DNA from 4 places in the Cryobacterium sp. TMT2-4 genome. Region 4 is predicted to be linked to each of the others. Evidence: predicted binding sites of a transcription regulator. Region 4 holds the regulator's gene; each other region holds the start of a gene.

Region 1 (7,173 bases), on a different contig from region 4:
GGTGTCCACGTGCTGCCCGTCGATTTCGAGTCGTCGGCTCTTTCCGCCGATCCAGTCGGAGCCCTCCAGCACCGTCACCGAATGGCCGGCGCGGGCCAGCAGCGCGGCGGCCGTGAGCCCGCCGACTCCCGCGCCGAGCACGACGATGCGCTGCGGGGTCAGGTTCGTCTTCCTGCGGGATCGTGTCATAGGAGCTCCTTGAGCAAAAAAACTGCCACGAGCTGGGCCCCGGCGACGGAACCTGCGACGTAGGGGAACGCGATCGAGTAGCGGTACATTCGGCGGGCCGTCATCGGCGTGGGGCTGCGCCCCAGCGACCCCACCAACCAGCCGGCGATGAGCGCATTCACCACGGCGACCGGCCAGTTGATCAGCGCGAAACCCGCGGTGGACAGGGCCCACCACGCGCCGCTCCACACCACGGAGCCGCGCGCGCCGAGATGAACGGCAGTGGTTTGAATTCCGGCTGCACGATCCTCGTCGATGTCCTGCACCGCGTCGTAGGTGTGCTTGGCCACACTCCACGCCATGAGTCCGATCGCCGCCGCCCAGACCGGTGACTCGCCGAGGGCGAGAGGCACGAAGACCAGCGGGAAAGCGTAGGCGGCATTACTGAGCGAGTCGAGGTAGCGCCGGGCTTTGAAACGCAGCGGGGGTGCCGAGTAGAAGATGAAGATCACCATGTACGCGGCGATCCAGGCGAGCGCCGCCGCCGGCAACGTAGCGAGGAAATACGCCACGAAAGGCGCGTTGGTCAGCACGACTCCGAGCACGATGGCGCGGGTTTCCGAGCCGAGGATGCGGGCCCCCTCGAGGCCACCCTTGCGGGCGTTCCGGGCATCCGTTTCCTGGTCGAAAATGTCGTTCACACCGTAGATCAGCAGGTTGAACGGCAGCGTCACCCAGAGGAGCAGCGGAACAATCTCCCACCGCCACAAATCCCCGACCAGCCACATGGCGATGACGGTGGTTCCGATGGTGTTGACCCAGAGCACCGGTCGGGAGATCTGAACCAGGCGGGTGAGCACTTTCTCACTCTATCGCTGCGAGAGACCGCGTTTTTTCGGGTGCCGACGCCCGTGCATTTCGGACAAACAGGAAACCCCCGCAATCTGCTGATTGCGGGGGTCCAGATGTGCGCCCGAAGGGATTCGAACCCCCAACCTTCTGATCCGTAGTCAGATGCTCTATCCGTTGAGCTACGAGCGCAGGCTGCCCAGAGCTAAGTACTCTCTGACAACTTGAAAACTATAGCAGTTATTCGGGGTGCTCCGGCGCGAGAACCGGACCCGAGGTGCGGATTCCGAGCCAGGAGGCGAGCCCGCCGGCGAACATCAAGCCCGCGACGACGACCATCACGCGCTGGAATCCCGGAACGTCGAGCGTAGTCCCGATGATCGTGCCGGCCAGAGCCACCGCGACTAGACCGGCCACCCGGGCGACGGCGTTGTTGATGGCCGAGCCGATGCCTGCCTGCTCGGGCCGGATGGAGCCGAGGACCGCGGAAGTGAGCGGCGCCACGGTGATGGCCAGGCCGAGGCCGATCACGACGACGGCCGGCACGACCTGCGACCAGAGCGCGATCGGCGGCACCGCCCCGAGTAGCAGCAGGAATCCGGCTCCTGCCACCATCGGGCCCACGGTCATAAACGCGCGCGGTCCGTAGCGGCCGGCCAGGGTGCCGAACAGGGTCGCGAAGAGCAGGAGCATGGCGGTCGCCGGGATGCCGGCGAAACCGGTTACGGTCGCCGAGAAGCCGCCGACCTGCTGCAGATAGAGCGTGAACACGAAGAAACCGAGGCCGAGGGCGGCGTAGAAACCGACCGTAGCGATGTTACCGACGCCGAAATTGCGGATCTTGAACAGGCTCAGGGGCATCATCGGATGCGGCGCGCGCGCCTCCCACCAGAGGAACCCCGCGAAGGCCAGCAGCCCGACGACAAGCGGCACGAACACGACCGGGCTGGCCCAGCCCAGCCGCCCCTGCTCGATCAGGGCGAAGACCGGACCGCCCAGCCCGAGCGCGGCCAGGCCGGCGCCCCACGCGTCGATGGGGGCCGCCGGACGGGTGCGCACCGGCTCGTCCAGGCCGGCCAGCAGCACCAGGGTAACCATGATGGGGATCACGTTGAGCCCGAAGATCAGGCGCCAGCTGAGCGTGTCCACCAGGATGCCGCCGAGCACCGGACCCATGATGCCCGCGATGCCCGTCCAGCCGGTCCAGGCCCCGATCGCTCGAGCCTGCGCCGCCCCCGAGAACGTCGAGGTGATGAGCGCCAGGGAGCTCGGCACGAGCAGAGCCGCCGCCACGCCCTGCAGCACTCGGGCCAGCACGAGCGCACTCCCCCAGGGTGCGACCGCGCACGCCAGCGAGGTGATCCCGAACCAGACCAGTCCGATTCGGAGCACCCGCACCCGGCCGAACGTGTCCGAGAGTGACCCGGCCACGAGGATCAGGGCGCCCAATGACAGCAGGTAGCCGTCGACCGCCCATTGTTGCAGCACCAGACCGCCGCCGAATTCCCGAGAAATCGCCGGCAGCGCGACCGTGACGATGGAGCCGTCCAGGAACGCCACGAACGACGCCAGAATGGCCACGATCAACACCCGATGCTCTTTGGAAATCACTCTCCCAGTTAACCCGACTCGCGGCCCGATCGAAGGCCCGATCCGGAGGGCGCGGGCCCCGGTGTGGCCCTAGACGAGGTCTGGGGCAGGTGCAAAACTGACGCCATGACCGCGATCCGCAACACCCAGGCATCCTTCGAATACGCCGGCCTTCGGGCCCTATTCATCAATTGCACCCTCAAACGAAGCCCCGAAATCAGCCACACACAGGGCCTGATGAACCTCAGCATCAACCTGATGCACGAGCAGGGCGTCCACGTCGAGAATATCCGGGCCATCGACCACGACATCGCCTCGGGCGTCTACCCCGACATGACCGAACACGGCTGGGCGACGGATGCCTGGCCCGCCCTGTTCGACAAGGTGCGCGCCTCCGACATCGTCGTGATCGGCGGACCGATCTGGCTCGGCGACAACGGCTCGGTCACCAAGCGCGTGATCGAACGGCTCTATGCCATGTCGGGGGAGCTGAACGACAAGGGTCAGTACGTCTACTACGGCAAGGTGGGCGGGGCCGTCATCACCGGCAACGAGGACGGCGTGAAGCACTGCGCGTCGAACGTGCTCTATAGCTTGCAGCACATCGGCTTCACGATTCCGCCGGCGGCCGACGTCGGCTGGATCGGCGCGATCGGTCCGGGCCCGAGCTACCTGGACCCGGGTTCCGGGGGGCCGGACAGTGACTTCACGAACCGCAACGTGACCTTTATGACCTGGAACCTGATGCACCTGGCCGCAATGCTGAAGGCAAACGGCGGCATCCCCGCCTACGGGAACCTCCGCGCGGAGTGGGACGAGGGCGAGCGGTTCGGATTCCAGCCGAACCCGGAGTACCGATAGCGGCGTCGACGCGCCCGAAGTGAGGACACCATGACCGCGACCCCGCGCGAGGTGGCGTCGGCCTGCCCGCGGAGCCGCTTGCAGGTGCGGGTCACCGGCGGGATCGTGCGCGGCGTGGACGACAATGGCATTCGGCCTGGCGCGGCATCCCCTACGCTGCGCCACCCGTGGGCGAGCTGCGGTTCCGGGCCCCGCGGCCAGTGAGGAGTGCCTGAGTGTCAACGTGCTTCGGCCGGCGTCGGCGTCGCGTAGACGGCTGGGCCGCCCGGTGATGGTCTTTATCCACGCTGACCACCGCCGCGGTAGCCGACCTGACCCAGGCGGCCGTGGCGCTGCAGGCGCGCACGCCGGATGCCAGCCCGGGCACCTTCTGCCTGATCCCGGTGATCGACGTGGATTTCCTGCCCGAGCGGCCGCTCGACGCCTTCCGTCACGGGACCGCGCACCGGGTGCCGCTGATCATCGGCACCAAAGAGCGGGAGGGGTCGCTGTTCCGGGGCCGGGTGGACATCCTGCCGAAGTCGCCGACGCGTATCGCGGCCATCTTCGACCACGCCCCGGTGAGCCCGCACGACGCGATGCGCTCCGTCTACGCGAGCCTGCCGGCGAAACAGTCGTCGTCGGACTGCGGCGGGGATTTCGTGTTCTGGTATCCGGGCCTGCAGATCGGTGACTTCCACTCCCGGGTCGCGCCGGTCTATACGTACCGGTTCGACCTGGTCCCGCGGCTTAAGCACACGCTGGGCATCAGCGCCACACACGGAATCGAGCTGTTCGCCCTGTTCGACCACGTCGACGGCCCCACGGCCCGGGCCATGACCCTGCTCGGCGGGCGGGAACTCTTCATCAACGCGGGCGATCGGATGCGCCTGCACTGGCTTCGCTTCGCCTGCACAAGGCGGCCCGACGACACCTGGCCGACCTACTCGGAAACCGACCGGCTGACTCTGAGACGAGGTCGGTCGCATCGAACCGGATCCGCGAGGAGAGCGGCGGGCGGTCTGGCAGGAGTTCCTGCCGAACTTCTAGCGGGTAGCGGCGGTTGAGCCCGTCGGCGTGAGCTCCCCAGTTGAGCTCCCCGGTTGAGCTCCCCGGCATTCCTGCGCCGGCCCCCGGCCGAACGAATTCGACGGAGATTTTGCTCAGAACCGGCCCAGAACATCCGTTTGGGCTCGAAATCGGTAAAATCTCCGTCGAATTCGTTAGGGAGCCCGCGGTGCCTGAGGCGCGCACCGACGGATGCACGTGGTCGGCCAACCACGGCACCGCGCCGACCGAATTACTTTCTATACTCATGCAGAACCTATTGACTTATCATTAGTACACATCTACTATTACGGTATGGCTGGAGCCCCCACTCCGCACCACCCCACCGCCTCACCGCAGGCGGTGCCTTCCCTCGCGCAGGCACCCCTCGCGCAGGCACCCCGTGCACAGTCACCCCGTGCACAATCACCCCTCGTGCAGCAGCTGCAGCAGGCCCGTGATCTGGCCGCGGCCGTGCTCGACTCGGTGTCTTTCTCGCTCCTGGGCGAGGCGGACGCGATGATGGTGCTGGGCACGGTCGAAGACCTCGGCCGCCGGGTCGATGCGGCCAGGGTCGCCTCCGCCGCTGACATTTCGGTGCGGTCCCGCCGCATCCTGGGCCATGAGTCCCTGGCGTATAAGAACGGGGCCAGCAGCGGCATCGATCTGATCACCCGTCTGAGCCGCGTCTCTTCCCGGGAGGCGAACCGGCGGGTGCGCCTGGGCGAGAACGTCACGCCGCGCCGGGCGGGCACCAGCATGTTGCCGCCCTACTACCCGGCCGTGGCGGACGCCCTCACCGCCGGGGAACTCGGCGTGGACGCGGCCGAGAACATCGTCACGGCCCTCGACCAGGTCGCGGCCCGGGTCGCGCCCGACGAGCTCGGCACCGCCGAACGTGCCCTGGTGGCCAGTGCCACCGGCGCCGTCACCGACGACACCCGCGGCCTGCCCGGGGAGGGGTTCGCGTTCCCTGCGGACCTGGTGCGGGGCATGGCCAGCCAGTGGCAGGCTCGCCTCGATCCCGACGGCACCGCCCCCAACGAGCCCGTCGCCGAGGCCCGCAGCACTGTCGGGTTCGGGCTCTTCCGCGACGGCCTCTACCCGCTCCGCGGCGGAGTCACGCCGGAGCTCCGCGGCATCATGAACGCCATCTTCGACACGTACCTCTCCGCTCACGCGGCGCCCAAGTTTCCGACCGAAGAAGAACAGGCGCGCATGGCGGCCGGGCAGCTGATCCCGGGGGCGGAGGCCGCGGCCCTCAGCGACGACCGTAACGGTGGTCAGAAACGCGCCGACATCCTCCGTGGTGTGTTCGAAGCCGCCACCCGTGACGCGGGGACCCCGACCATGGGCGGCGCCGCCCCCACCGTCATGATCCACGTCAACCAGGCCGACCTTACCGCCGACCATGGGGTGGGTTGGATCGACGGCGTCGAAGCGCCGATCTCGCTGACAAGTGTGAAGCAGGCGCTCTGCGCCGGCGGATTTCAGGAGATCCGGTTCGGGCCGCACAACGAGGTCCTCAGCCTCAGCACCGAGAATCGTTTCTTCAACCGGGCCCAACGCCGCGCCATCGCCGCCCGCGACGGCGGCTGCACCATCCCCGGCTGCACCGTGCCCGCCGCCTGGTGCGAAGTACACCACGTCACCCCCTGGCACCGCGGCGGAAAAACCAAGATCGACAACGGGGTCCTGTTGTGCTGGTACCACCACCACAGCATCGACACCTCCGGCTGGAACATCCGCATGATCCGCGGCACACCCCAAGTCCGGGCACCCTACTGCTACGACCCCACCCGCACCTGGCGACCTGCGGGAGGGGACCGGTTGGGGGCTCGACAGGCTCAACCAACGTTGGCGTGATTTTTCGGGATCGGGTCACCAAATGGCTCAGACACGGACGTTGGTTAGAGCCTCCGGAATCAAGTCACAGGTGCGTTCCGGGACAGAAAAACCCCCGCACCCAGTGAGAAAAACCGGGATGCGGAGGAACGAGAAGCGCGGAGACGGTGGGATTTGAACCCACGGTACCCCGTGAAGGGTACTCCACCTTAGCAGGGTGGTGCACTAAGCCGTACTATGCGACGTCTCCTTGGTGTCTGCAGCGCAAACCCACGTAGGCAAGCATAACGGTACTGACGGCATCCGCACGAACCGAGGACTGCGGGCGCCGCCCGGAGGCTACTGGTCCTCGAGCGACCGGCCTGCAGAGCAGGTGACGTCTCCGGCGGTCTGGCCCTGGACTGAATCGGAAAGCACTGCGGTCGGGGGCGTCGCGGCCGGATCCGGGACCGGTGCGGCCGGATCGGTCGTGGCATCGGGATCCGGGATCGCAGCCGGGTCCTCCGCAGCCGGGTCTCCGGCCAATTGGAGCGAGTCGTCATCTTCGACGGCGGTGAACAGGTCGTCGAAGTCCGGCTGGATCGGTTCCACGCCGCCGTCAACATTGCCGGTCGGGGCCTGCACGAAGACCACCTTGCTGAGGTCGATGTCCTTCAGGGCCACGGCGATCGACGCCAGGGTGGAGACGTCGTTGAGACTCGTGGACAGGTTCATGTTGGCCGTGACGGCCTTGGCCAGCGAGTACACCTTGACGGGATCGGAGAGTGTGGACGCACTCTTCACGGTTCGTACGAGGGAGGACAGGAACACCTGCTGGTTGCTGATCCGCGTCAG
Region 2 (7,173 bases), on a different contig from region 4:
TCGGCCGTAACTGTCGTCGGCGATTGCTCCGGTTGGTGAGTTGCTGGAGTGTCCGAACACCCCCTCTTGATCGCATCGTCAAGGGGGCGTTTGGATGATCAGGCTTGGTGGTGGCTGTCTCCTTCTTGGTCTTCTTCGGTGTGTGCGGATACCTAGGTGTCGGCAGCGATGTCGGCCCCGACGGCGCGGAGCATCCCTGCGAGGGCGTCGACTTCGGTGCAGCTCATCCGCGGGCCCACGTCGCCCGCGAAGTCGGCGGCCGCGAACACGTCGACGAAACGCGCAGCTGCGGCGTGGTCACTGGTGGTTGTGTTCATTGCTGGTTCTCCTGGTCTACCGGGTGGGCGCGGTTACGTTGCAGAGGTTGACACGGTGCAGGATGACCTGGGCAATGTGCACGGGGCTGTAGATGTAATCGTGGAAGTGCCCGGCGACGTAGATCCCGTGGGGCACGGCGGCATCGTTGAGGGGCTCACCCTCAGGGGTGAACACGACGAGGTCTCTGTGGTCGCTGTCGGTGCTGATGAGGTGCTGGGCGACTTGGTATCCGGCGGACGTGTAGTCGCGGTGGGTGTTGATTCCGTCGCAGGAGTACCGCACGACCCGGGGCATGTCTTCGCCGTCGAACGCGACGAGCGCGGACCCTTGGTCGTCGTAGCCGTCGGTCATGCCGTTGAACTTGCGGCCCTCGTACTGGCTGGTTACCGCGCTTACCTCGCGGTCGGTGGGTCCGTCGCTCCATGACACGTTCATCCATGCGGACGCGGTGCCGGTGCTCATGCGGACGCTGAATTTCACGCCGGGAAACGCGTTCTTCAACGCCACCCGAACCAACTTGGCGGTGTCTTTGGTACTGATGTAATCCGTCATTGTTCGTATCTCCCTAGTTGCTCAGTGCGGTGATGGCCTGGTCGGCCTGGATGGCTTCCCATAGGGCAAGCCGGGTCCGGAGTTCGGCAATCCGGGCGAGGTGGTCGGCGGTGCGCGCGGCGGCAACTGCGGGGTGCTCGGGAGCGTGGGGCGTGGCGTATCCGCCCCAGTTCAGGGTGCGTTCACGCCTGCGGATTGAGCTGGTGAGGTGGAAGATCTTCCACTCAACGTCAGCGGGAGTGATCGTGTGTGCGGGGGTCCGGGTCTGTTCAAGCATTTTTCTCTCCTCCAAATTTTTTTGCCTTTCGGCGGTATATCCGCCCTCATGGAGTGCTGTCGGGGTCAAGCCCCAAGGAACGGTTGCAGGCCAAAAGTTATGGAGGAGCGCAGCGAGGGAAGAAGTTTTTGCCGAAACTGTGACGACGGCTTGACGCCGACAGCACGCAGTGAACAATCCCCCAGACGAAAAGCAACAAAGTTCACGTGCGCCGCACTACCCAGCCGGGCACCAGGACTCGTCGCTTTTCCTAACTCGAGTACGGGTCTCGACGGGGTGCCTCTGGTTGCTCCCTGTCAGTGGAACCGCTCGGTGAATCGTCCTCGAGTCGGCACTCATCCACGAGAGATGTTCGCTACGGCAAGTAGTGGCTCAACGCAGAAGGGCGGCACGGTGCTGACTCTGGCCGCGGCTGCGTGCGGCGGGAGCTAAAACAGCATGGCCGGCCCAAGCGTCTACGGGACGTACGTGCAGGGCTGCACCGTCGTCGGATACGCCGGTTACGAGCGCAATTACAGCTGGTCGAAAAACTCTGATGTTTCGGTTGGCTGCCGCACGGGCGGAGCCTTGAACACCATCGGGGTGCCGGGGGCAACGTGTTTGGGATTCCGGCGGGGCTTTCGCAGCCTCAGGGCTGATGCGTTGCCGGCATGGAACCTGACAGCCTTGCCGCACAAGGTCAGCGGGTTTGGATCTTGCAGAACGCCTGGGCTTTCTTCAGGTCAACGTCGCTCTCCTGTATGGCAGTCTCGTCGGTGATTTCGACCGGCTCATCCAGCCCTGCGTCGGTTGCACGCATCCAATATGCCCAGCACGTTCCGGTGCCGCCGGCGGGGTGCCCGTGTTTAGAAATGAAGCGAACACCAAGTGGCTGCGTGCCGTCGAAGAGGGTAACTGTGTCCCGGAGCCACCCCGCGATGGTGGCGGTGATGGCGCGGTCTTCTCCCGTGACATGCGCGACGGTGAGACCCCCAATGACGCCAAGGCCGGCCAGTTCGTCATCGAGGTGCTCGGAGAGCGCGGTGAGCGTGTTGGTTGACGTGATGTCCACCCACCACCCAGACGGGTAGTTGAGGCGATAGATAGCGCGGCCATCCCGCCAAGCCCTCGGCAGCCATCTGGCGCGCATCGTTCCGGCCTCGTCCCAGTCAGCGACAACCATGTTCCAGTACTGCTCGAGCGGGATACCCATCGCATCCGCGTCTTTCTGCAAGGCGCGGCGAGTCCCGTTTATTTCTGTGCGATACGGGGCCAGTAGCTCCATGAAAGACGTGAGTCGGTCATCGGTGGAGTACAACGTGTGGCCCAGAGTGTCGAAGCGGCTCCACCCCCCGGTGTCGAGAGAACCGTCAAGTTCATGCTCCCTTAACACCGGAGTGAGCGCTCCAAACGAGGTGCGAGCGATGCGGTAATTGCCCGGTACCGGGCTGTTGACAAGCTCCAGCCCGGAGACGGGACAGACAGACATTATCCGGAATAGGAATCGTCGATGACGGCTTGAGCAGCCTTGCCGGCGTCCTTGAACCGGTCCTCGCGTATCGCGGTTATTGGGGTGTCGTAACCAAGCCACGGGTTCGCACCAATGAACCAGGCGCGAGCAACATGCTCACCTTCAGCCTCGGCCAATTTTATCCACTGCTCGTAAGCAAACTGGAGCCGTCGCATCGCCTCATTCTTCGGTGCGGGGCCATCCGTCTTCGCCCAACGGTAGGGAAGTTTGGGATCCTTACTCCCGGACAAAGACGCAACAAGAGTTCCACCGAGGGACGCATTCAACCGACGCGTGATTTCCCGAATATCGAGCCTGATCGTCCTCGTGTGAGCGGTACTGACATGAGTGGTGACAGCCATTTGGCCCTCCAATTCCCGGTGGTGTGCGAGCAAGACTACCCTGTAAAACTACTTGCGTACCACCATCTTTACACCAAATTGCTGAATGCTGGCCGCCAAAGATGGTTGCCATCGGGCGTGAATTCTCAGCCACCCCCTGGATCGCAACGAGCACTCTGCCGGAATTATTCACAACCCTGTCCCGCACGCGTCTGGCGAAATCAGTGCACTGATCGTCGGCGGCGCTCACCCATCCGCAGCAGCGCGGTGGCTCCCGCCGATCTGAAGGCTCTGCGCGACTCGCATCAGAGGATTTCAACCAACGACCCGACGCCGCGGGCCGGTGGGAAGGCCTTGTCAGTGTCAGAGCCCAGACCTACACTCCCCATATCGAATAAACGTTCGATAGCAGGGGTTGGAGGTACGCATTGGGACAGAGCTTCCCGCACCTCCACGTTGCCTCCGCGTACTCCCCGCACTATGGCGTGACCATGCCCGAGGTCCTCGTTGACCAGGCGGCAGGTGCCGGTGCTGACTTCCTCGCCCTGACCGACCGGGACGGGCTGTACGGGGCGGTCAAACATGTGCGGGCGTGCGCGGCCGCCGGGATCCGGCCAGGCCTCGGCGCGGACCTGGCCGTCCACGATGATGAGCACCGGCCGCTTGGCCGGGTGACCCTGCTCGCCCACGGCGGGGACGGCCGCGGGTACGCCGCGCTCTGCCGGGCCGTGAGCTCCGCGCACGAGGCACGCCGGGTGCCGAGCATTGACCGGCGCCGGCTTGCGACCTGGGCGGAGGGCTGCACCCTAACCATCCTCCTCGGGCCACTTTCTGATGTGGGGCTCGCCGTGGAACGCCGGGATAGCGCCGAGTCGGTCGCGGGGTTGCGCGCGTGGCTCCGGGTCATGCCGATCGGCTCCGTCACCCTCGAAGTCGTCTGCCACCTAGCACCGACCGGTCAGCGCGGTTCGGTGGCCGCGGCCACCCGGATGTTGGGCCTCGCCGAGGACACCGGGACCCCCGCCATCCTCTCCAACGCCGTCCGCTACGGCGATCCAACTGACGCGACGACCGCGGACCTCGCCGACGCGACCCGGCTCCTCACCCCACTCGCCCAACTCGAGGAACCGCCGGCGAACGGGCAAGCCTGGCTGAAAGACGCACAGCACATGCGCCAGGTCGCCCGCATGGTCGTCGACGCCGGCGCCCGGAACCCCGACGCCCTCGACCAACTACTGCAGACCACGCAGGAGTTGGCGGACCGGTGCGCGCTCGACCCGGCCGCGGACATCGGGCTCGGCACCCCGAGGATGCCGGAAGCCTCGAGCATCGGCGTGGTCGGCGACCCGGTCGCTGAGTTGTGGCGACGGGCCCGGCACGGTATCGACGACCGGTACGCCGGCACCACCCTCGTCCGTGCCGCACACGAGGAGCTCGCCCATGAGATGGAGACGGTCGAGCACCTCGGGTTCGCCGCTTATTTCTTGACCGTCGCCCGGGTCGCGGACCTGATCCGGGGCATGGGAGTCCGGGTGCAAGCCCGGGGGTCCGGTGTCGGCTCCGTCCTCAACTACGCTCTCCGCACCTCCTCGGTCGAACCGATCGAGAACGGCCTGATCTGGGAGCGGTTCCTCTCCCCCGAGCGCCAGACCCTCCCCGACATTGATATTGACGTCGAATCCGCGCGCCGCCACGACATCTACCGGGAAGTGTTCCAGGTCTTCGGTGCCGACCGGGTGTCGTTGATGTCGATGACCAACGCGTACCGGGGGCGGGGCGCCGTCCGGGACGCCGGGCTCGCCCTCGGCATGCCGGAGGACCAGGTCGCGGCGATCGCCAAGCAGATGTGGCGGTTCAACGCCCGCGACTTCCGCCGGGCCCTCGAGGAGAAACCCGAGCTTGCGGAACTCGCCGCGCAGGTACGCGAGTCGCAGCAGCTGGACCAGTTGGTGGACCTGACGGCGAAGCTCGACCGGCTCCCCCGCCACATCAGCGTCCACCCGTGCGGCGTCATCCTCTCCGACACGTCCCTCCTCGACCGGACCCCGGTGCAACGCTCGGGGATGGGTCTGCCGATGTCGCAGTACGACAAGCACGACATGGACCCGATGGGCCTGATCAAGCTCGACATCCTCGGCGTCCGGATGCAGAGTGCGATGGCGTACGCGATCGAGGAGCACCGGCGACTCACCGGCGAGACCATCGACCTGGACCGGGTTCCCCTCGACGACGAACCCACCTACGAACTGCTCCGCACCACCCGCACCCTCGGCGTCTTCCAATTGGAATCGCCCGGCCAGATGGAGCTGATCGGGAAGCTCCAACCAGCAGTGTTCAACGACCTGACCGTGGAGATCAGCCTGTTCCGCCCCGGCCCGATGCAAGCGAACATGCCCCTGCAATATCTGAAGGCCCGGCACGGTGAAACCGCACCCGACCACATGCACCCACGCTTCAAACCCTTCCTCGCCGAAACCAACGGTGTCGTCGTCTTCCACGAACAGGTAATGCGCCTCTTCGACGAGTTGACCGGCTGCGGGATGGGGAAAGCCGATGTGTTCCGCCGGCACCTCGGCAAATCCGGCGACCTCGCCGAGATCGAAGCGTACGTGCGGAAGCAGGCCGCCACCCGCGGCTTCCCAGCACCCGTCATCGACCGGGCGTGGAAGGTACTGTCCGGGTTCGGCAGTTTCGGATTCGCCAAGGCACACGGGGCGGCGTTCGCCCGGACCACCTATGAGAGCGCGTGGCTGAAGACGCACCACCCCGCGACGTTCTTCGCCGGGCTCCTCACCCACGACCCCGGCATGTGGCCCAAGGACCTCATCGTTGCCGAAGCCCGCAACCTCGGCGTCCCCGTCCTCGGCCTCGACGTGCAGAAGTCCGCGTTGGACTACCGGGTGGAGCAGCTGGGTGACGGGCAGCTCGCCATCCGCCTGGCCTTGCCCGAACTCGCCGGCTCCAGCGCGGTGGAGCGGCAGCGGATCGCCGAGCATCAACCGTTCTCCTCATTGCAGGACTTCCGGGACCGGGTTCGGCCGCGCCGGCGCACATTCGAAGCCCTGGCCCGGGTCGGTGCCCTGGACTCGTTCATCGGTTACGACCGGGCCCGCCGCGGCGACCTCCTCGCCCACATTCAAGGCCTCGGCGGCAAAGCCCTTCCCGTTGGCCCCGACCAGCTCGCGTTCGACATTGAGCTGCCGCTGCCCGACTTCTACCGGGCGGTCACCGCCCTCGACCTCCGCGGCCGCACCCAGACAGACGTGGAACTCCGAGACCTCGGCCTCGCCGTCAGCCACCACCAAATGACCCGCTTCTACCCCCTCTTCAAAGAACTCGGAGTCACCCCCGCGTCGGAACTCGTCAACCTCCCGGGCGGCACCGAAGTCCTGGTCGCCGGGGTCCGCCGCGCCACCCACACACCCCCGATGAGAAGCGGCAAACGCGTCGTCTTCCTCTCCCTCGACGATGGCAGCGGGCCGGTGTCCAACGTGGTGTTCTTCCACGACGCCCAAGCGCAGATCGGGGCACCCGTGTTCCGCACCCACTACGCCCTCATCCGCGGCCGAACCCGTCGCACCGGCGCCCGCGGAGTCTCAGTGACTGGCGAGCAATTGTGGGACCTGCTCGACGTGGCAGGGAAGTTCCGGGCCCGCCAGACCGCAGAGCGTGAACGGGAGCGGGTTGTGGTCGAGGCAGAGGCAGAGGCCGCGGACAACGTGATTCAGATGTGGAGGCGGAGGGCGTGAGGTTCAGGCCGCTATTCACGGGGCGGGCGTTCCTTTAGAAGCGCCTGACTGCGAATTCTTCCGGACGGGGCAAACGTGACGGTTCCTTCAGCAGAAGCTCCCCCACCCTTTCGTTTCGATTTCAATGCTCGGCTGAACAAATCCCGCACCCACATACACAGCTCCTTCACGCCACTGCGGACCTTGGCTCCGTACCCATAAAGGTCAGGCTTACGGGCAGGACTTGAGGTTTGCCGGTCGGCACTGACGATGTTTACGACGACGATCGGCGACGCACAAGCCAGGCGCAGGGTGGCAACCACCGCATCCAGATCAGGGTCATCCAGGGAACCTCGCAGGTCTGCGTCGGCGACAACCTTGAGCCGGCGCGGATCACGCACCCCTGTGATCACACCATCGAATCGGACCGAGTCATCAATAGGCGACGTCACTGACACTGACACTGCG
Region 3 (7,173 bases), on a different contig from region 4:
CGGCACGCCGCGAAGACCTGTGTTCGCGCGGCCTGCCTGTCTCGAATGGCGTTGTGCCCTCGGAAAGTGCTAATCTGCCTAAGTTCGCGCGAGTGGCGGAATTGGCAGACGCGCTGGCTTCAGGTGCCAGTGTTCGAAAGGACGTGGGGGTTCAAGTCCCCCCTCGCGCACAGTGGATGTTTCAGGAAATCCAGGAATGGTTGTCATGAAATCCAAGTGGACAGGTCGGTTGAGCAGAAATGCTCAGCCGGCCTTCTTCTTTTAATGACTCAGTGCGCGTTCGGTGGCCGTTTTAACGCTCGCCGCTCGGGGGTTTGCGCTTTAAACGCCAATCAGCCTGCTGGTGGGCAAGCTGAAGCGTTCGGTGCGCGGGGTGACGTTCGGAATTGGCGTTGGTTTCTGCTACTGCGGCGGTGCCAGGGCGGGAAGTGCGCTGTGTTTATTCAACGGTGTTCCGGTGGCTTCTTTGCGTCGGTGTTCTCGGGAGAGACTCTCGCCGCTGTCACGTTCGGCGGTCTTCACGAAGAAGTCGAATATCTTCCGCAGGTTCGATGACACGGCGGCGATGGTCGCCGCGAGGTAATTGAAGGCGAACTTCTGGAGGTGCTTCACGGCCAACCGGGGGTCCTGATTCCGTTCGGCTGGGGCTCCGGCATCCATCGGGATGGTGACGGTCACTGGTGTGACGGGTCTGGTGACGCGCTTGCCACTGGCACGGTCGATTGCCATGTAGGTGCCGGGAGTAGGAGTGAACACTCATTGCCGGGCCGGAGGCATGGGTTCGATATCCTAGGAACATTGAGATGTCCTAAGAAAAGACGAATAGCCCCTATCTGCGAAATGGGGTTGCCTATGGCCAGCATCAAGGAATCGAAGGTGGCGGCACTGAGAGAACTAACGAAGACCAATCTGGATAAGCAGGGATTCGGAGGCCTCGATGATGAAGCCAAGTCTTGTTACGCATGGCCCCTACGATTCACACCGGCAGTGGGCACTGTCTTGATCGTTCTCGGATTGATTTTGCAGTCGCCTATCATTCTTGGATTGGGTGCAATCGTTCCTCTCACAGGGGCACTATTTCCCCGTGGCATGATTCTCGATCTGGTCTATAACTTGGTCGTTCGCCATATGTTTCGCGCTCCGGCGCTTCCCCCCACGCCGAGTCCACGACGGTTTTCCTACCTGCTGTCCACCGTGCTACTTGCAGGTGCGGCCTTGTCCTTCTATTTCGGATTATCAGCGCTGGGAATCGTGCTGGGAGGAATGGTAGCTCTCGGCGGCACAATTCTCACCACGACCCATTGGTGTCTCGGATCGTGGTTGTACAGACTAATTCTTCCTCACGCAGCAGCAAGGTGAAAAGGTCGGGTCCACGCCGCAGAACCACAGCTCGGTCGGGTTGCCTCATCAGGAACTGTCAACGGCGTTATGGGAAGCTATCCGTTCGTGAGGCACCCGGCCGTCCCGTGACAACTCATGGTCGAACTAGCCAGCAACCGAGCTCGCCGCATCAGCGGTCGCTTTCTCTTCGGCAAGAACTTGGCGATCGCGGCCGCACGGGATGTTCACGCCACGCCGACTGTCGCCCACGGCGACAATCGCTGTTAGCTCGCGCGCTCCGGAGGTTCGTGCTGATCCCAACGCGACGAGCTCAGCGCAGGGGCCACCCGTGAAATGATAAACGTTGACGCCGACGTGGATATGTCCCGTGGCATCACAAACGGCAGCCCTGACTGTGTGTACGCCGCCTTCAACGTCCGTGTTGGCGCCAATTGCCTCTTCCGCTTTCGCTTTCGCTTTCGCAATGAGTTCCAGGTCGTCACCGGTGAGTTGGCGCACATCCATTCCAGCATTCGCTGTTGGGACGCCCGTCGCCGACGTATGTGCTGGATCTATATCTACCTGGTGCCCGATAGCCGGACGTTCACCGATCAAGGGTCACCGGCACGAACCGGGCGCGGCCAGGACTACGAGAAGCGCTGGCTGCATGCCGGGCCGGGGACACGCTTGTGGCCACCAAGCTCGACCGCCTCGCCCGGTCACTGCGCGACGCGAAAGACTTCGTCGATGACCAGAAACTGCACCACACCACACACGGGTGTAGGCGGTTCAGGAAGGCGTTCCAGCTTTCGTGGCGCTCGCGGGCGCTACAGCGCGGTGGAGCCAGCGGAGGCGTGTCCCTCGATTCCATGAATTTTCAGAAGATTTTCGTCGAACGCCAGAGCATCGGCAAGATCATTCAGAAGAATCGCGAGGAACTACGCAACCAGCACACGGGGTCAGGCCGAAGTTTTGAGTTTTGCAATCAACCCACAGCGAACACGATGGGTTGATTGCCGTCCACCCAGTCGAACAGAAAGGCCCCCGAGAGATTGGGGGCCTTGTGTCGTTCCGGTAGTTTCAGCCCCGGTGGTCGAGCCCGTCGAGACCCGGCGACCCGTCCCGCCCTACAGGTTCGCCCGCTTGCTCGGCAGAGCGATCAGTGTCCGCTTCGGGTCAACCTCCACCGGTGGCCGCAACCAATGCTGAGTTCCGGTGCGGCTGATCGTCCAATGCTGGTTGTGCAGCAGCAGATGGTGGGGATGACAGAGGAGTACCCCGTCGGCGAGGTCGGTGTTGCCGTTGCCTTTCAACCACTCGTTGATGTGGTGGGCTTCGCTCCAGGCCGGTGATCTGTCGCAGTCGATCCAGAGGCATCCGCCGTCACGCACGGCCATCGCGGCGCGCTGTTTCTCGGTGAAGAGTCGTTCGTCGCGGCCGACGTTGATGATCTGCCCGTTGTCGTCGAATTTGATGCCGCGGGTGCCGGCGTCGCAGAGCAGCCGGTCGATGGTTTCCTGGGAGATGGGGAAAGGGTGGCCCTCGATCTGCCCGTGAGCGGCGGGTTCGGCCGGCCCGTGTTCGTTGACCTGCTTAGTCGAAGGTGGAGAGCACGAACTCGCCATCTTCGGGCGCGAACAGCCCGCTGAGTCGCACGTTGCCGTTGCCCAGCCGGTAGACCCGCAGGTAGCGGTCGTCGTCGGCCTGCTTCTCGCGGGCGGCGATGCCGGCCTCATCGAGCCGGTCGCGCATCCGTCTCGCCCGTTTGAAGACCTCGTCGGCATTCAGTGACGACGCCTCGGTGAGTAGCGCTTCGAGTGCCGCACCGAGCTTCTCGGCGGTGACCGCGGCGTCGATCTGGCCGAGCCCTGAGCGGATCGACTCGGCCGCGTCGACGGAGAGGGTTCCGGCGGTGACGGCCCGGGCGATCGGCGCCTGCCACGGCACCTTCGCCTCGAATTCGGCGACCTCGGCGGCATCCCTGTCGGGCGAGGAGAGCGCCGCCTCGACCTGCTTCTCGGCTGCTTCGGCATCAGCCATCATGGTGCTGACGGCGACCATTTTGTAGGCGTCGCCCTTCGAGGAGCCGGTCCACTTCTGGATGAGGGCCTCCGGCGAGAGAAACCCCTGCTGCGCCGCCAACCCGGAGTGGCCCAACTCCGGCCGGGACCGGCGGGCGATGGTGCCGGCCATCCACGCGGCGCGGGTGTCGAGCAGGCGGCGAGCCGCCGCGATCTGCTTCTGACCGGACAATACTGCGGCATCAGCCAGCGCCTCATAATCGGCACTCGAGGAACCCAGCAGGGCGACGGCCTCGGCCGCTTGCCTGAGGTCATCCGCGAGATTGATCATGATACGAGGATACCTCAAAGCGAACACAGAGTTGATAGTCTGTCAGTATTTAGAGACTCGATTCAGAGTTTATCTCGAAGGTTTGTTCACAAGTTCAGAGAGCGGCTCACCGGGTCTCGACCAGCCCGACCACCGTGGATTCGACTGACGGGTTGGGGTGGGCGATCCGAGGGGGACATCCGTCGTCTACGCTCGGGCTATGTCCAGACCGGCGCGACCTGCTCCCCGTGACCTCGTGGTGGGGTGGCCCGACGTGCCGTCGGCGGGCGCCGTCGGCGAGGTGGCCCGTCAGTTCGCGGTGAACGTGCAGGCCGCAATCGGCAAGCGGAGCGTGCGCGCCGTGGCGCGCGATGCCGGGCTCGACCACACGACACTGCTCTCGGTGCTGCACGGGCGGTCCTGGCCGGACCTGGCGACCGTGGCCCGTCTGGAGAACGGTTTGGGTGTCGACCTGTGGCCGGGGCGCGTGGGCCCGCCGTAGGGCCGCCGATTGAGACCTGCGCCGCGAGGCGGGCAGGCCGGCCTGGCAGACGTCGAAGATACGTCTATCCACAGCCTTGTGGATAACCTTGTGGACAGCAGAGTGAAATGTGGCTTTTGCCCGCATAATTACTGGAACGCCCGGTGTGGATAACTACGCGTGAAACCTGTGGACGACTGCCATAATCGACTTTTATCGCTGTCGGGAATGGCAAGATGCCCAGCTCCGAATACCTCAAATACAGGTTCGAATTTCGGGTGCTCAGCGAATCTCGGTGAGGTAAGTCGTGTAGCCGGCGCTGCGCATCGCGGTGATGATCGGCTCGGTGCCGCCAGGTTCGGCGATAGCGATCATGGCGCCGCCGCCCCCGCCACCGGTCAGCTTCGCTCCGAGGGCGCCGGCGCGGCGGGCGATTGCCACGAGTGACTCGATCTCCGGGCTCGACACCTGTAGCGCGTTGAGCAGTCCCTGATTGATGTTCATCAGTTCGCCGAGCTCGGCGATGTCGCCACGGCGGAGCGCGTCTACCCCGGCCAACACCAGCCCGTCGATCTGGCTGAAGATCGCGTCGTAACGCGCGGGGTTGCGCTGCCAGGCGCTGCGCACGAGGCCCACGGTCTGCTTCGTCAGCGACTCCACCCCGGACAGCCCGATGACGATGGGGATCGGGTGGGGAGTGAAGATGTCGCGGATCGTGTGGCCGCCCGGGGCATCCGATCTCTGGAAAAGAACCGACCGGCCGAAGGTGGCGACGGTGTTGTCGATGCCCGACGGGGTGCCATGCACGATCTGTTCGCACTCGAAGGCGAGGCTCGAGACCTCGGCGTCGCTGATCGTGAGCTGGAAGCTGTCGGCGACGGCGCGGATCAATGCCACCGCGAACGCGGCGGAGGCACCCAGGCCGCTGGCGCGCGGCAGGTGAGAGAACACGTCGACCCGAAGGCCGGCGTCGGGCACGCCGAGCCGGGTGACGATCAGCGCCGCCACCCGGTGCGAGAGGTCTGCTCGGATCGGTTCGCGCACCGAGCCGTCGACGTCCCGGTCGGCGATGACCGGTTCGCGGAGCGACGCCTGGCGGGTGACCTGCGCGCGCACCGACAGACCGATCGGCGCGGCGATCGCGTGGTAGCCGTAGACGACGGAATGCTCGCCCATCAGGATGATTTTACCGTAGCCGACGTGGGCATCCGAGCCGGGGGCGCCGGGGGTGAGGGCAGCAGCGCACGTGGCGGAAGCGCTGGGCGTAAGGGTGGCAGTGGGTGCGGGGTGAGCCGCGGGCAAGGCGACGACGGCGGCGGTGCCGTACCCGGCATCCGGCGCGGCCGGCTCAATAACCCGGTCGCCGTCACTGCTCTCTTCGAGGGCCTGCATGATCTGGCGCGCCTTCCACACCTTGATCTCGCCGTCGGCAATGAGCCTCTCGACGACCTCCTCGAACCGGGCTCCACTGGCGTCGGCGGCAGCCGCCACGGCCCGCGCGTGCAGGCGCATGTGGCCGTGCTGGATGCCGTTGGTCGACAGGGCCTTGAGGGCGGCCAGATTTTGGGCCAGCCCCACGGCGGCCATCACCTCGGCCAGCTCGGGCGCTGAAGACACCCCGAGGATCGTGTGGGCGAGCCGTACGGCCGGGTTCGACTCCACCTGGCCGCCGACCGTGCCGACCTTCAACGGGATGGTCAGTTCGCCGACGAGATCGCCGGCGTCGTTCACGCTCCAGGTGGTGAGCGGGCCGTAGCCGTCGCCGCGGCCGGCGTAGGCGTGGGCCGCCGCCTCGATCGCCCGCCAGTCGTTGCCGGTGGCGAGGGCGACGGCGTCGATGCCGTTCATGATGCCCTTGTTGTGCGTGGTGGCCCGGTAGGGATCCATGGCCGCGAACTCGTTTGCGAGCACGATACCGTCGCGCACGCGTTCGCCGGGGAAGTCGGCGGTCTCGAGCAGCGCGTGCGGGATCACAGCACGGGCGCGCACCAGGGCCCGGTCGGTGAGGTTGGAGAGGATGCGCAGGAACACGCGGCCGCCGCTGATCTCCTCGACCAGTGGGGCGAGCCGTTCGCACATCGAGTTGACGAGATTGGCGCCCATCGCATCGCGGGTGTCGACCAGCAGGTGCACTACGAGCAGTTCGCCGTTCTGCGCCGTCGCACCGCGCAGGAAGACCTCGATGCCGCGGGCGCCGCCGCCGCGCGCCACCATTTTCGGATGCCCGCTGTCGGCCAACGCCACGAGCTCGTCGCCGCGCGCGAGCAGGTCAGCCTGGGCGCGCTCGGGGTCGATAAGGTCGACGACCTGGATCTGGCCGATCAGCAGCGGCTCGTCGGCGACGCTCGTGAACCCGCCGGCCTGGCGCACCAGCCGGGCCGCGGAGCTGACCGCGGCGACGATCGAGGGCTCTTCGACCACCATCGGCACCAGGTGGTCCCGGCCGTTGATCTGAAAGTTCAGGCCGAGTCCCATCGGCATTGAGAAGACGCCGATCACGTTCTCGATCAACCGGTCGGCGGCCTCCACGTCGAGGGCGGACGTTCCGTCTGCGAGGTGCGCGGCGGCATCCGTCGACAGGACACCACGTTGCCGGAGGAGCGCGATGCGTTCACTGACCGACAACTGGTAGAAGCGGGGGATGCGGGACCGGCTCATGACGCGGTGCCTCCCTGTAGGCCGGCGGCGAAGAAGCCGAGCGGGACGATGGCGGCCCCGGCCCGGGCGAGTGCCCTGGCGAGTCGCTCGGTGGGTTCTCCAGCGTAGCTAAAGGCCAGACCGACGTCTCCGCCGCCGGCCCCGCTGGTCTTGAAGATGCCGCCCTTGCGCCGGGCGAGGGCGTGTAGTTCACGGTGTCGCTCGCTCACGATGCCGGCCTGGGCATGCGCGTCGAGTTGGGTGAGCGCCGCGAAGTAGTCGGAGGCGAGGCTCAGAAAATCGGCCGGGATGGCCAGCGCCGCCTCGGCCTGTTCGGCGAGGTGTTTCAGCCGGTCGAGGTCGGCCCGGTGCCGGGCGGGGTTCTCGGCAGCGTAGTCGGCCAC
Region 4 (7,173 bases):
ACAGTGCGCGAGGTCATCGCCGAGGTCGGCGCCCGGGAGATCCCGGAGGTCGTCGTCTTCAACAAGAGCGACCTGATCAGCGATGATGACGGGCTCGTGCTGCGCGGACTCTGGCCGAAGGGCATTTTCGTCTCGGCCCGCACCGGCGAGGGCATCGAGGAACTGCTCGCGACCATCTCGGACCTGCTGCCGCGGCCGTCGATCAGGCTCGAGTTGCTCATCCCCTACGAGCGGGGCGACCTGATCGCGGTGCTGCACGATCAGGGCACGGTGCTGTCCACCGAGTACGCCGAGACCGGCACCCGGGTTACGGCTCTGGTGACTGATGAGATTCGGGCGCTGTTCGAGCCGTTCGCCGTGCCGCCGGCCGTCACCGGCTGACCCGCCGGCTTCGCTCCGCGTACCTCGGCAGGCCTTCGCCTGCCGATGTCCGCACTCCTCCGGCCTGTCTGAGCCGCTCCGGCGCCAGCTGATGACATATTCGGTCACAGACCTGCCGGGCACCGGGCGTGCTTGTTAGAGTCTTCTCAATCGTTGCCGCCGGTCTCCTGACCGGCGGCATGGAGCGACAGCCGAGCCCGGCACCCGCCCGCGAACGCCCGCCTGGCTTGCCGGGCGGTCCGCGGTCGCCCGGCCCCCGGTGACTGACACTGGCAACTGTCGAATGAGGAGCAATGCCCCACACCTCGGATCCTGCATGCCGGAAAATCCCGTTCTCATTCGAGTTGTATCCGCCCACATCGGATGCTGCCACCTCCGTGCTGCACGCCACTATCGAGCGGCTGGCCGCGGCCGGCCCGGAATTCATTTCGGTCACCTACGGTGCGAACGGCTCCTCCCGGCGCTCCTCCCTGGACGTGCTCACCCACATCCTGCGCACCACCACCGTGGACCCGCTGGCCCACCTCACCTGCGTGGGCTCGTCCAACGCGGAATCGAGCCAGCTGATCCGGGAGTTTCTGGACGCCGGGGTGCGGAGCTTCCTGGCCCTGCGTGGCGACCCGCCGGAAGGCATTCGGGAGGGTGAGGCCTTCCTCGGCGACCTGGGCAGCGCCGCGGAACTGGTGCAGCTGATCCACCGGGTGCAGGCCGAGCGGGTGCCGTACCGCGAGGCCGTGATCCCGGGACTCCCTGCCGCCCGCACGATCAAGCGGGAACGGGAGAAGGTACGCATCGCCGTGGCCGCCTTCCCGAACGGCCACCCGCGCTCCCGGTCGGCCACCCAGGACATCGACGCGCTCCTGGCCAAGCAGGCCGCCGGCGCCAACCTGGCGATCACGCAACTCTTCTTTCACGCCGACCACTACCTCAGCTTCATCCTGCGAGCCCGTGCCGCCGGGGTCGAATTCCCGATCCTGCCCGGGATCATGCCGGTCACGAGCCCGGCCCGCCTGCGCCGCATCCTCGAGTTGTCCGGCGAGGAACTGCCGTCCGAGCTGGCGATCGCGCTCGAGGTGGAGCCGACGAAGGAAGGCCAGCGTGAGATCGGCATCCGTCAGGCCACCGAACTGGCCCGGCAACTCATCGCCGGCGGTGCCCCCGGGCTGCACCTCTACGCCTTCAACCAGCACGAGACCGTGCTCGCCGTGCTCGACGGCTGCGGTCTGCTCACCCCCACCCTGCCTGCTTCCGCACTGCCTGCCCCTCACCCCGTCAAGGAGAACTCATGACCCACACTTCCGCCTTTCCCGCCTTTCCCGCCGGCACCATCCTGGGCTACCCGCGCATCGGGCCGCGCCGCCAACTGAAGAAGGCCGTCGAAGCGTTCTGGGCCGGATCGGTCAGCGCCGACGAGCTCGAAGCGACCGCGGCCGCCCTGCGCCAGAGCACCAGGAAGCGCCTCGTGCAGCTGGGACTCGGCCGGGACGACTCGTCCATCCCGGAATCCTTCTCCTACTACGACCAGATGTTGGATGCCCTGAGCACGGTGGGCGCCGTCCCCGCCCGGTTCGCGCATCTGCGGGGCGCGGACGGCCACCTCGACCTGGCCGGCTACTTCACCCTCGCCCGCGGCGAAGGGGAGAATCCGCCGCTGGAGATGACCAAATGGTTCGACACCAACTACCACTACCTGGTGCCGGAGATCGGCCCCGAGACCGAGTTCACCCTCGCCGGCACCCGCCTGGTGCGCGAGTTCGAGGAGGCGAAGGCGGCCGGATTCCTGACCCGGCCCGTCATCGTCGGCCCGGTCACCTTCCTGCTGCTGAGCAAGCCCAGCGACGAGGCCCCGGCCGGATTCAGTCCGCTTGACCGCCTCGACGACCTTGTGCCGGTCTACGCCGCCCTCCTGCAGCGGCTGCGCGCCGCTGGAGCCGAATGGGTGCAGCTCGACGAGCCTGCCCTGGTCAGCGAGAGCATCGACATCCCGAGAACGGATGCCCTCGCCGGCCTCCGCTTCGCCTACAACACCCTCGGCGCCCTCGCCGAGCGTCCCGCCCTGTTTGTCGCCGCGCCGTACGGCAGCCTCGACGACGCCCTACCCGTTCTTGCCATCACCCCGGTGGAAGCCATCGGGCTTGACCTCGTGCGGGGAAGCGTGCCGGCGGAGACCCCCGGACTAAACACGACCACTCTCGTGGCCGGCGTCATTGACGGCCACAATATCTGGCGCGGCGACCTGGCCGCCGCTTTCGACACGGCGGCCGGCCTGGTCCGCCTCTCGCCGCGGATCTCGGTTTCCACCTCTACCTCGCTGCTGCACGTTCCCCACGACGTCGACGACGAATCGGCGCTGGACGACGACCTGAAGACCTGGCTGGCCTTTGCGGATCAGAAGGTCGCGCAGGTTGCCACACTCGCCCGCGGCCTCAGTCTGGGTCGCCGTGCCATCGAGATCGACCTCTCTGCGGCCTCCGCGGCCCTCGACGCGCGGGGGGTGGCTCCCGGAGTCCACGATGGCGCCGTTCGGGTGCGCGCCGACGCGCTCGCTCCGGGCGACTTCACCCGGGGCGCCTACGCAGCCCGAGTGGCAGCCCAGGAGATGGCCCTCGGGCTGCCGTTCCTGCCGACGACCACGATCGGATCCTTCCCGCAGACCGGGGACATCCGTCGGGCCAGGGCGCAGCTGGTACGGGGGGTGCTGAGCACCGCGGACTACCGGGACCTGATGCGCGCCGAAATCCGTCGGGTCGTCTCGCTGCAGGAAGACATCGGCCTCGACGTGATCGTGCACGGGGAGCCGGAACGCAACGACATGGTGCAGTACTTCGCCGAGAACCTGGACGGCTTCGCGGTCACCGAGAACGGCTGGGTGCAGTCCTATGGCAGCCGGTGCGTGCGCCCGTCGATCCTCTGGGGTGACGTGTCCCGGCCGCGGCCCATCACGGTCGAGTGGTCGGCGTTCACGCAGGGGCTGACGCCCAAGCCCGTCAAGGGGATGCTCACCGGTCCGGTCACGATCCTCGCGTGGTCGTTCGTGCGCGACGACCAGCCGCTGGGCGAGACGGCCAGGCAGGTGGCCCTGGCCCTCCGGGACGAGATCGCCGACCTGGAGTCGGCCGGCATTCAGATCGTCCAGGTCGACGAGCCCGCGCTGCGGGAGCTGCTGCCGTTGAAGCAGAAGGACCAGGCGGAATACCTCGACTGGTCGGTGGGGTCCTTCCGCCTGGCGACGGCCGGTGCGGCCGCGGCCACCCAGATCCACACCCACCTCTGCTACTCGGAGTTCGGGGTGGTCATCGACGCGATCCGCAACCTGGACGCCGATGTGACCAGCATCGAGGCGGCACGCTCTCGCATGGAGGTGGTGGGCGATATCCGGTCCCAGGGCTTCGACCACGGTATCGGCCCGGGAGTGTGGGACATCCACTCGCCGCGTGTGCCGAGCGTGTCCGAACTCACCGACCTGCTCGAGCGCGCCGCGGCGGCCATCCCGGCCACCCGGCTCTGGGTGAACCCCGACTGCGGCCTCAAAACCCGCGGCTACACCGAAACCGTCCAGTCCCTGCACAACATGCTCGCCGCCACCCGCATCCTCCGCGCCCGCCTGACCTCCTCCGTCTCCGCCTGACCCCGCCTCCACCCACACAAAAGCCGGGCACGACACCAAGAACAGTGTTCGTGCCCGGCCCACAAGACCCGGCTCACAAGACCCGACCGAAATAACCATGGTGACTCAACACTCGCGCGTCTCCACGACGCTGGTCGAAACCGTCGAGACCAAGAGTCCGCCTGAAATGCTGATGTGCTTGACTGCTGATGCCCTAAACCGACCGCAGCACTGCCACAACCTTCCCCAGAATCTCGGCGTGATCGCCGACGATGGGTTCGAAGTTGGTGTTGCGGGGCAGCAGCCAGGTGTGCCCGTCGCGCTGGCGGAAGACCTTGACGGTTGCCTCGTTGTCGAGCATGGCTGCAACGATTTCACCGTTTTCGGCGGTCTTCTGCTGCCGCACGACGACCCAGTCGCCGTCCATTATGGCGGCGTCGATCATCGATTCGCCCGACACCTTGAGCATGAACAGGTCGCCCTTGCCCACCAGCTGGCGGGGTAGCGGGAAAATCTCGTCGATCTGCTGTTCGGCGGTGATCGGGATGCCGGCGGCGATGCGACCGACGAGCGGAACCATGGCGGCGTCGCCGACCTGCACTCCGGTGTGGAAACTTTCCGAGGCTCCGGCCGTCGTGTCTTCGGGCGACTGCGGAATCTCGATGAGCACCTCCAGTGCTCGGGGACGGTTCGGGTCTCGGCGGAGGTAACCGCTCAGTTCCAGCTGGTTGAGCTGGTGGGTGACGCTCGACAGTGACGACAGGCCGACGGCGTCGCCGATCTCGCGCATGCTCGGCGGATAGCCGCGTTGGCTGACCGAGCGCTGGATGACGTCGAGGATGGCGAGCTGCTTCTCGCTGAGGCTCTTGCGCCGTCTGGTGCCGCCCTTGTCGCGGGGACCGCTGGTGTTCTGTGCCACGTTCGTCGCTCCTCGTTTTGATTGATGCGCTGGCAGCAAGCAGCGAATGCCGCCGATTCACGCGAATGTCGGGGGTGCCTGATTGAGTGTCAATCAACAATCGAAACTGTATCCGCGTTGAGCTCATTAAACAAACATGTATTCGAGTGCGTCGGAACAAATATTTCAGAAACTACCGAATAAAGCTTGATTGTTCGAATAATCGAATATACATTCGGAACATAAGTTCGCATCCGGCTCTCCCGGCCGAGAGTCGGATGCGTCTTCTCACAGGAGGTTTCACATGAGCACTGCACTTGAACGAGGCGCCCCCATCGCGACCGGACGCACCCGGCTCCGACTCACCCGGCGCGGTCGCGTCGTTTTCACGTCCCTGGCTGCCTTTCCGCTCGTGGCCGTGGCCCTGGCCGTCGCCCTCAACGGAGGCATCGCCGCCGCCGAGAACTCGACCGTCGCTCACGTGGCCTCGGCCTTCGACTACGTCACCATCAAGTCGGGGCAGTCGCTCTGGCAACTTGCCGAGACAATCGCGCCCACGTCCGATCCGCGCGAGGTGATCGCCGAGATTGTGAGCCTCAATCAGCTGCCGTCCGACAGCGTGCAGCCCGGTCAGCGGCTGGCGCTTCCGAACGACCTGTGAACTACCCGCGGCGAGCCCCCGCCGGTCTCACCCCGGTAATATTGGGGGAGTGACCAGTCTCAACGATCTGCCCCTTCGCGATAATCTGCGCGGACTCACTCCCTATGGGGCGCCGCAGTTGCACGTGCCGGTGGCTCTCAACGTGAACGAGAACACCCACGGCATCCCGGCTGAGGTGGCGCAGGACATCGTGGCGGCGTTGGCCGTGGCGGTCACGACCGTGAACCGATACCCCGATCGGGAGTTCACCGAGCTGCGGGATTCCCTCGCCCGTTATCTCGGTCACGGCCTCACCCGAAAGAACATCTGGGCCGCCAACGGTTCCAACGAGGTTCTTCAGCAGGTGCTGCAGGCCTTCGGCGGCCCGGGTCGGTCCGTGCTCGGCTTCGCGCCGACCTACTCCATGTACCCTCTGCTGGCCTCCGGCACCGGTACCCGCTGGATCGCGGGCGGTCGTGACGCAAAGTTCGAACTCTCCCCGGCCACGGCGCTCGAGTGGGTCGACCGGGTTGCCCCTGACCTCGTCTTCCTCTGCTCGCCGAACAACCCCACCGGCACGCCCCTGTCCCTGGAAACGATCGCGGCCGTCTACGATGCGAGCGACGGCATCGTTGTCGTCGACGAGGCGTACGCCGAGTTCGGGACGGATGACGCGCCAACCGCCCTGAGCCTGCTTCCCGGCCGGGAGCGCCTGCTGGTGTCCCGCACCATGAGCAAGGCGTTCGCCTTCGCCGGTGTGCGCGTCGGCTATCTGGCCGCCGATCCCGCCGTGACGGATGCCCTCCGCCTGGTTCGTCTGCCCTACCACCTGTCCGCGCTCACCCAAGCTGCCGCGGTCGCCGCGCTCGTCCACACGCCCGCGATGCTTGCCATGGTCGACGACATCCGCGGGCAGCGGGACCGCATCGTGAGCGAACTGGCCCGGCTTGGCTACACTCCGCTGCGCAGTGCGAGCAACTTCGTGCTGTTCGGCGGCGTTGAGGACCCTCGGGCCACCTTCGAGGCGCTGCTGGCGGAAGGCATCCTTGTGCGCGACGTCGGCATCCCGGGCCACCTGCGGGTCAGCGCCGGCACCGAGGCCGAGACCACGGCGTTCCTCGACGCCCTCGAGGCGCTTGGGCGGCCGTGAACGGCGCGGGCCAATAAACTAGTCGTATGAGCTTCTCTTTCGCGACCACCTCGCCCCGTTTCGCCCACCTGCAGCGCGAGACCAGCGAGTCGAGCATCGACCTGTCGCTCAATCTCGACGGCACCGGTGAGTCGGACATCCAGACGTCGGTCCCGTTCTTCGATCACCTGCTCACGGCCTTCGCGAAACACTCGTTGACCGACCTCACCGTGCGCGCCCGCGGCGATATCGAGATCGATGTGCACCACACGGTCGAGGACGTCGGCATCTTGCTCGGCCAGGCGATCAAGCAGGCTCTCGGGGACAAATCCGGCATCTCCCGCTACGGTGACGCCGTCGTGCCGCTCGACGAGGCCCTCGTACAGGCCGTCGTCGACATTTCCGGGCGCCCCTACCTCGTGCACCAGGGCGAGCCGGCCGGTTTCGAGTTCCACCTGATCGGCGGCCACTTCACCGGCTCCATGGTGCGCCACGTGTTTGAGGCTATCGCCTTCAAC

What was found. The regulator LexA, encoded in region 4, represses DNA repair genes until DNA is damaged. The targets are predictions, from matches to a motif close to TCGAACANNTGTTCGA.
Region 1: the regulator LexA is predicted to act here: its motif matches at 4,623-4,638, upstream of E3O54_RS04065 (HNH endonuclease signature motif containing protein).
Region 2: the regulator LexA is predicted to act here: its motif matches at 3,368-3,383, upstream of E3O54_RS15785 (DNA polymerase III subunit alpha).
Region 3: the regulator LexA is predicted to act here: its motif matches at 3,747-3,762, upstream of E3O54_RS15530 (DUF222 domain-containing protein).

Annotation. Positions count from the first base shown of each region.
Region 1 covers NZ_SOGE01000014.1:80,803-87,975, reverse strand. Annotated here, with positions in the region: gene E3O54_RS04105 (NAD(P)/FAD-dependent oxidoreductase) at 1-189, opposite strand, end outside; gene E3O54_RS04100 (UbiA family prenyltransferase) at 186-1,028, opposite strand; tRNA gene E3O54_RS04095 (tRNA-Arg) at 1,137-1,209, opposite strand; gene E3O54_RS04090 (MFS transporter) at 1,258-2,628, opposite strand; gene E3O54_RS04085 (flavodoxin family protein) at 2,734-3,468, shown strand; gene E3O54_RS17275 (carboxylesterase family protein) at 3,531-3,683, shown strand; gene E3O54_RS04070 (carboxylesterase family protein) at 3,795-4,514, shown strand; gene E3O54_RS04065 (HNH endonuclease signature motif containing protein) at 4,810-6,360, shown strand; tRNA gene E3O54_RS04060 (tRNA-Ser) at 6,499-6,589, opposite strand; gene E3O54_RS04055 (LCP family protein) at 6,679-7,173, opposite strand, start outside.
Region 2 covers NZ_SOGE01000046.1:8,307-15,479, reverse strand. Annotated here, with positions in the region: gene E3O54_RS16475 (hypothetical protein) at 153-317, opposite strand; gene E3O54_RS15805 (LPD29 domain-containing protein) at 334-870, opposite strand; gene E3O54_RS15800 (hypothetical protein) at 884-1,147, opposite strand; gene E3O54_RS15795 (hypothetical protein) at 1,827-2,411, opposite strand; gene E3O54_RS15790 (hypothetical protein) at 2,615-2,998, opposite strand; gene E3O54_RS15785 (DNA polymerase III subunit alpha) at 3,406-6,726, shown strand; gene E3O54_RS15780 (hypothetical protein) at 6,738-7,169, opposite strand.
Region 3 covers NZ_SOGE01000044.1:66,514-73,686, forward strand. Annotated here, with positions in the region: tRNA gene E3O54_RS15500 (tRNA-Leu) at 87-170, shown strand; gene E3O54_RS15505 (hypothetical protein) at 403-729, opposite strand; gene E3O54_RS15510 (DUF4395 domain-containing protein) at 853-1,359, shown strand; gene E3O54_RS16530 (cytidine deaminase) at 1,486-1,845, opposite strand; gene E3O54_RS17425 (hypothetical protein) at 1,980-2,333, shown strand; gene E3O54_RS15525 (hypothetical protein) at 2,448-2,945, opposite strand; gene E3O54_RS15530 (DUF222 domain-containing protein) at 2,914-3,672, opposite strand; gene E3O54_RS15535 (helix-turn-helix transcriptional regulator) at 3,872-4,153, shown strand; gene E3O54_RS15540 (hydroxymethylglutaryl-CoA reductase, degradative) at 4,415-6,790, opposite strand; gene E3O54_RS15545 (mevalonate kinase) at 6,787-7,173, opposite strand, start outside.
Region 4 covers NZ_SOGE01000040.1:30,400-37,572, reverse strand. Annotated here, with positions in the region: gene hflX (GTPase HflX) at 1-381, shown strand, start outside; gene E3O54_RS14545 (methylenetetrahydrofolate reductase) at 675-1,670, shown strand; gene metE (5-methyltetrahydropteroyltriglutamate--homocysteine S-methyltransferase) at 1,667-4,009, shown strand; gene lexA (transcriptional repressor LexA) at 4,203-4,907, opposite strand; gene E3O54_RS14530 (LysM peptidoglycan-binding domain-containing protein) at 5,191-5,547, shown strand; gene E3O54_RS14525 (histidinol-phosphate transaminase) at 5,597-6,676, shown strand; gene hisB (imidazoleglycerol-phosphate dehydratase HisB) at 6,703-7,173, shown strand, end outside.